Regions from separate parts of the Salinivibrio sp. IB574 genome, predicted to be linked through region 1. Evidence: predicted binding sites of a transcription regulator. Region 1 holds the regulator's gene; the other holds the start of a gene.
The links. The regulator CRP, encoded in region 1, controls carbon source genes, mostly activating them, when cyclic AMP is high. The targets are predictions, from matches to a motif close to TGTGANNNNNNTCACA.
Positions count from the first base shown of each region.

Region 2: a site for CRP is predicted at 1,992-2,007, ahead of nagE (N-acetylglucosamine-specific PTS transporter subunit IIBC). Genes of this name have one in related genera too.

Region 1 covers NZ_MUFN01000025.1:50,667-54,076, reverse strand. The annotation lists gene BZJ17_RS12775 (phosphoribulokinase) at 1-695, shown strand, start outside; gene crp (cAMP-activated global transcriptional regulator CRP) at 947-1,579, shown strand; gene BZJ17_RS12765 (hypothetical protein) at 1,709-2,575, shown strand; gene BZJ17_RS12760 (DUF1338 domain-containing protein) at 2,627-3,410, opposite strand, start outside.
Region 2 covers NZ_MUFN01000021.1:36,799-40,208, reverse strand. The annotation lists gene glnS (glutamine--tRNA ligase) at 1-95, opposite strand, end outside; gene nagE (N-acetylglucosamine-specific PTS transporter subunit IIBC) at 309-1,826, opposite strand; gene nagB (glucosamine-6-phosphate deaminase) at 2,128-2,928, shown strand; gene nagA (N-acetylglucosamine-6-phosphate deacetylase) at 2,940-3,410, shown strand, end outside.

The DNA.
Region 1 (3,410 bases):
CCCGTGAACAAGGTCGTCATATTAGCTACTTTGGCCCCACGGCCAACGACTTCCCACGCCTTGAGCAATTTTTTAAAGAATATGGCGAACAAGGCACAGGTAAATACCGTCGTTATCTACACACCTTTGATGAAGCCGTGCCTTATAACCAAATGCCGGGCACCTTCACTCCCTGGCAAGATCTGCCTGAAAATACCGACGTATTATTTTATGAAGGCTTGCATGGCGGGGTGGTGGATGGTGACGTCAATGTCGCCCAGCATGTTGATTTACTGATCGGCATGGTGCCTATCGTTAACTTGGAGTGGATTCAAAAGTTTGTCCGCGATACGCGCGACCGCGGCCATTCCCGCGAGGCCGTCACGGACTCGATCGTGCGCTCCATGGATGATTATTTGCACTACATTACGCCGCAGTTTTCTCGCACGCATATTAACTTCCAACGAGTCCCGACCGTAGACACTTCCAACCCGCTGAATGCAAAAGGGATCCCGTCACTCGACGAAAGCTTTGTCGTGATCCGCTTTCGTGGTATGAAGAACGTCGATTTTCCTTACTTACTGCAAATGATCAGTGGCGCGTTTATGTCTCGGCACAACACGCTGGTCGTGCCCGGCGGTAAAATGGGATTTGCAATGGAGCTGATTATTCGCCCCTTGATCCAACAGTTGATTGAGAAAGGCAAGATAGGTTAACCGCCGTAGCGCACTTAACGTGTATTACTTCTCAGGTCGTGATCTTAGCCACATTTTTGCCGAATTTTTAGGCGGTTGGCTTAGATCAAAATCAAGAAATCCAGATAGAAAAAAGATACACTCTTGTTAACATACAGTGAGCTTGTAGCCTGCGCCAAGACCTCGTATTCTGTGCATTGGACTGATGGGTTTCCATTCAGACAAAGACAGGACGTCGTTGCCGGGCAACACATGCAGAGGAAATAAGTTATATGGTTCCAGGAAAACCTCAAACAGACCCTACACTCGAGTGGTTCCTTTCACATTGTCATATTCACAAGTACCCGTCCAAAAGTACTCTGATCCATGCAGGGGAAAAGGCGGAGACCTTGTACTACATCGTGAAAGGTTCTGTGGCCGTACTAATCAAAGATGAAGAAGGCAAGGAGATGATCCTGTCTTACCTTAACCAAGGTGACTTCATCGGCGAACTTGGTCTGTTCGAAGAGGACCAAGAGCGCACCGCATGGGTACGTGCGAAATCACCTTGCGAAGTGGCAGAAATTTCATTCAAGAAATTCCGCCAGCTGATCCAAGTTAACCCAGACATTTTGATGCGTCTATCCTCTCAGATGGCGCGTCGCCTGCAAGTGACCAGCCAGAAAGTGGGAGACCTTGCCTTCCTGGACGTGACCGGCCGCATTGCGCAAACCCTACTGAACTTGGCGAAGCAACCTGACGCCATGACTCACCCTGATGGCATGCAAATCAAGATCACACGTCAAGAGATTGGTCAGATTGTTGGCTGTTCGCGTGAGACGGTTGGGCGTATCCTTAAAATGCTGGAAGAGCAGAACCTTATCTCAGCTCACGGTAAAACCATTGTGGTTTACGGCACACGCTAATCCTCGCGTGTTGCGACAAAACCGGCGCTTTTGCGTCGGTTTTTTTATTTTTATTGACTGGAAACTCATTACCTAAGTTCTACACTTCAAAAACGACCAATCTAACAACTGATTAACAGGATGTCGTTTATGAGAAGCTTACGTCAAACCCTTGCTGCATTGCTACTCGCGGCGGTTTCTTCAACTGCTGCGGCGAATATCACCATTGTCCATCCAGAACCACGGGCTGGCTCTGCCCTCGATTTATACGCTATCGACTTGATTGAGTTTTTAGCGGAAAAATCGGGTGAGTCTGTCACTTTACAGGCCTTTCAAGGCCAAATTGGCTCTCAGTCTCGTAAAGTGGAAATGCTGAAACAAGGACGACTGACGGTAGATTGGCTCGGGGCCGACCGTACCCTTGAGTCAGAGTTACTTCCCATCCGTTATCCAGTCTTTCGGGGTCTATTAGGCCATCGCTTGTTCATTACCAATCAAGCCACCGAACCCAAGCTTGCACAAATCAGTGACCAAGCAGGGCTCAATAATCTGACCATGATCCAAGGGCAAGGCTGGGCGGATGTGAAGGTCTTGCAGTCGGCGGGATTTCGGGTTCGAGAAATCTCAAGCTTTGAGAATATCTTTAAAGGCGTCGATACCGGACGGGCCGACCTCTTCCCGCGTGCGCTTATCGAACCTTTTAGCGAGCTGGCAGAGCGACCTCAATATACAAATCTGTTGGTTGATCCGCACTTAATGCTGATCTACCGCTTCCCAATGTTCTTGTTTGTATCGCCCCAAAACCCAGAGGTAGCGACCATGCTCAACGATGCGTTTGCGGCCGCCTATCAAGACGGATCCTTCATCGAATTTTTTGAGAATGCCCCTCTGGTAAAAGAGACCTTTGAGAAAGCCAATATTGGTGAGCGCACGTTTATTCGGGTCGACAACCCACATCTGAGTAATGAGACTCAGGCAATTGACGATAAATTCTGGCTCGATATTGAAAGTCGCTAAACACCGCCAACCAAAAAAGGAGAGCATCGCTCTCCTTTTCTTCTCTCGCCACTATTGATGCGTACTTTCAAAGATTTTATCAGCCGAGGCGGCGACAAAACCTTGATAAAGTTCACCGTCCGGAAGCGGATACCGTTTCGCAAACTCGTAGAAACCACCCGGAATATCATGGCGTGCATCGCTAAACTGCACCGGCACGCGATCAGCCATCGTCGAGGATTGCTCCAAAAAGACTGATGCATCCCCTTTGACCTCCCCGCCAGATTCATTAATGGTAAACCCATTTTGGCGCAAGGTATCGTTGACCGCTTGACAGTTATCATGGTTATTCAGCTGATTCACACTGACAGTAAAGTGGTTCGCCCCATAGCCATGCGCTGCCACCCAAGCTGCATATTCACTTTCATCCGCTAACGTCTTGTAGGTTTGCCAATCCAACTCCCACAAACGTCCTTGATGAAGAAAATCGCTCCCTTTCAGCGCATCATCATCCACGTTCGCCACTAAGTCGCGCACGATAGATTGCAATGTTGTCGAGCATTGGCCCACCATCAATTCACTAATAAACACTTTCGGCATCAAGGGATCGGGATGCTCGTAGTGACGTGCGTTGAGCTTCTTCGCTTCAAAGGTGTACTCACCTTTCGGCTCATAGCCCAACGCAATAAAAGGACGGGCAAGCTTGTCCAGCCCTACATTAGGCAGTGCAAAGGTGCGCAGTGCAATGTGATCATTGATCAGGGGTTGGCCTTCTTCGAGCAACCCATGCACTTTCTGCGCAGAAGGGCAAAGACGCTGGGTGTAGTCTTGCCACAATCTGTCAAATAACGCTTGG
Region 2 (3,410 bases), on a different contig from region 1:
AAACGGGTCACGACTGATGTGTGTTTTCCCTCCGCCAAATCTTTATCAATGATTTGACGAATAAAATTGGTTGGACGAGCTTCAGCATCACTCATCAAGGTTACCTCGTATCAAAACAGTGCGAATTTTACAGCTACATGGGTACTATGATCTCTTATTCCGGCACTTTACTCAACCAGTTGTTGTTAAACTCGCCCTCGCATGCCCCTAAATGCGCTTTTTTTGCTCATTCCACCTCCCGTGCATAAAAAAAACGCCCAGCGTTAGCCGGGCGTTATCGGGTTAAGATTGTCTTTGTGTGTGGTCGCTTATGGCAATTTCACTGCAGACAAATCTTCATTATCCGGGATTTGCTTCATCTCACCGGCAATGATTTCGGCCAATGGGCCAAGAATGACTTGCAAGTTATTATCCCCTAACTTCACGACACCCATCGCGCCAATGGCTTTGAGTTTCGCTTCATCGACGATTTCACGGTTTGCTACCGATAGGCGCAAGCGTGTGATACAAGCGTCGATAGATGTCAGGTTTTGGTGTCCGCCCAACGCTTTGAGGTACTTACGTGCAAGCTCACGGTTATCGCTGGTTTCATTCGTATTTGCGTTTCCAGCAGATGCGCCTTCAATGCTGTCATCTTCACGACCCGGGGTTTTCAGGTTCATGGCCATGATAGCCGCACGGAATGTCGCGTAATAAAGCACAAAGAATACCAAGCCCATTACAGGTAGCATGTACCACTCGTTAGCAACGGGGTTTTTTGACGACAACACCAAGTCGACAAGGCCTGCAGAGAAGCCAAAACCGGCAGTCCAGTTAAAGGTGGCCGCGATGAACAAAGAGATGCCTGTCAAGAACGCATGCAACACAAACAACACAGGTGCCACGAACAGGAAGGCAAACTCGAGTGGTTCAGTGACACCGGTAAAGAATGAAGCAAAACCGGCTGCAATCATGATAGATGCCACACGTGCTTTGTTCTCTGGACGCGCAGTGTGGTAAATCGCTAGTGCCGCCCCCGGTAAACCAAACATCATCACAGGGAAGAAGCCGGCCATGTACATGCCTGTGGTTCCCTTAATTGCTTCTCCAGAAGCAAGACCTTGTGCGCCCATCCAGAAGCGGCCCAAGTCATTGATACCCACAGTGTCGAACCAGAATACCGCGTTAAGCGCATGGTGAAGACCAACTGGAATCAATAGACGGTTGAAGAATCCGTAGATACCTGCACCCGCGGCGCCTAAGTTAGTGATACTTTCACCGAAGTGAACCAGACCACCAAATACGACCGGCCATACAAACATCAACACGAACGAAATCGCAATGGCGACGACAGAGACAAGAATGGGAACCAAACGCTTGCCGCTGAAGAACGCCAGTGCTTTTGGCAGCTCTACGCCGCTATAACGGTTGTAAAGCTCTGCCGATACCACACCAATTAAAATACCGATAAATTGGTTGTTGATTTTGCTAAACGCCAGCTCATTGTTGTCTAGTGCAACATCCACGAGACCAATTTGGCTTACAGCACCAGGCGCACAAAGCGTGGTGATCACCATAAAGCCGACGAAACCTGCCAAGGCAGCCGCACCATCTTTATCTTTTGACATGCCGTAAGCCACACCAATGGCGAACAGTAAAGACATATTTTCCATATCAATGATCGCTGCCCCTGATTTAATCAAGAAAGCAGCCAATGCGCTGTTACCACCCCAACCTGTTGGGTCAAGCCAGTAGCCGACCCCCATCAAGATCGCTGCAGCTGGTAGTACCGCTACCGGCACCATCAGCGCACGACCTATACGTTGCGCGTATCCAAGAATATTCACCTTCGTTCCCCCTATGTGTTCTCAGAGCCATGCCGCAGTATTTGTTGTTTTCTGCGTCTGGCGTGTCGCGTGAGATAATGACCAAAGCACTTTTTTTGTCAAACAATGTTAGTCAATTGCAGTTTATGCCAATAAATTCGCCTCGCAAATTAAAACCCCCTTATTTGTGAGATTTATCACCGATCCACACCAAAAACAGAGAAATATGTTAGCCAGATCATAAAACTTATTTTATGATGAAAATAAATGAGCATATTCGTTATGCTGTACCCGTAAGCCCACTGATTTATCGAGGTGTCCTGTGCGACTCATTCCATTACAAACCAGCCATGAGGTCGGCCTATGGTCGGCTAGATATATCGTTGATACTATTAATAAATTCGCTCCAAGCGCCGAACGCCCATTTGTGCTCGGATTGCCAACAGGCGGTACGCCACTGAATACTTATAAGCAACTGATCACCCTGTTCAATCAGGGCGAAGTGAGCTTTGAGCATGTGGTAACGTTCAACATGGACGAGTACTGCAATATTCCAGCCGATCATGACCAATCATATCGCACCTTCATGTATGAAAACTTCTTTAAGCATATTGATATTAAAGAAGAAAACATCAACTTACTGAACGGAAATGCGAGCGATGTTGATGCGGAATGCAAACGTTATGAAGACAAGATCAAATCCTACGGCAAGATCCACCTCTTTATGGGCGGTGTAGGTAACGACGGTCACATTGCGTTTAACGAGCCTGCCTCTTCGCTGGCCTCTCGGACACGGATCAAAACCTTGACCGAAGATACCCGTATGGCAAACTCTCGCTTCTTTGATAATGATATCAATCAAGTACCTAAGCACGCGCTTACCATTGGCGTCGGGACGCTACTCGATGCTGAAGAGATCATGATTTTGGTCACTGGCCACAATAAGGCTCAGGCACTTCAAGCAGCAGTGGAGGGGTCGGTCAATCACTTATGGACTGTTTCCGCGCTGCAACTGCACCCTAAAGCCATGATTGTGTGCGATGCGCCTTCAACTGCCGAACTAAAAGTAAAAACAGTGAAGTATTTTCAGGAGCTTGAAGCCCAGAACATTCATAATTTATAAGGAATAACAGCATGTATGCGTTAACCCACTGCCGGATTTTTACTGGTCATGAAGTGCTTGATGACCACGCTATTGTCATCCGTGACGGCGTGATTGAGGACGTTTGCCCGCAACATGCGCTGCCGACAGAGATAGAAAAACGCTCACTCGACGGAGCTTACGTCAGCCCGGGCTTCATTGATCTGCAGCTTAATGGTTGCGGTGGTGTCATGTTTAACGATGCGATCACAACAGACACTATTGAAACCATGCACCAAGCAAACTTGAAGTCTGGGTGTACCAACTTCTTACCGACTCTGATCACGAGTTCAGATGATGACATGCGTGCGGCGATCAACGCGATGCGCGAGTACAAAGCCCACCATCCGCATCAAGCCTTAGGCTTACACTTAGAAGGGCCTTACTTAAACAGCGCAAAAAAAGGGATCCACAGTCTCGACTATATTCGCCCCAGCAACGACAAGATGATTGCGTATTTGTGC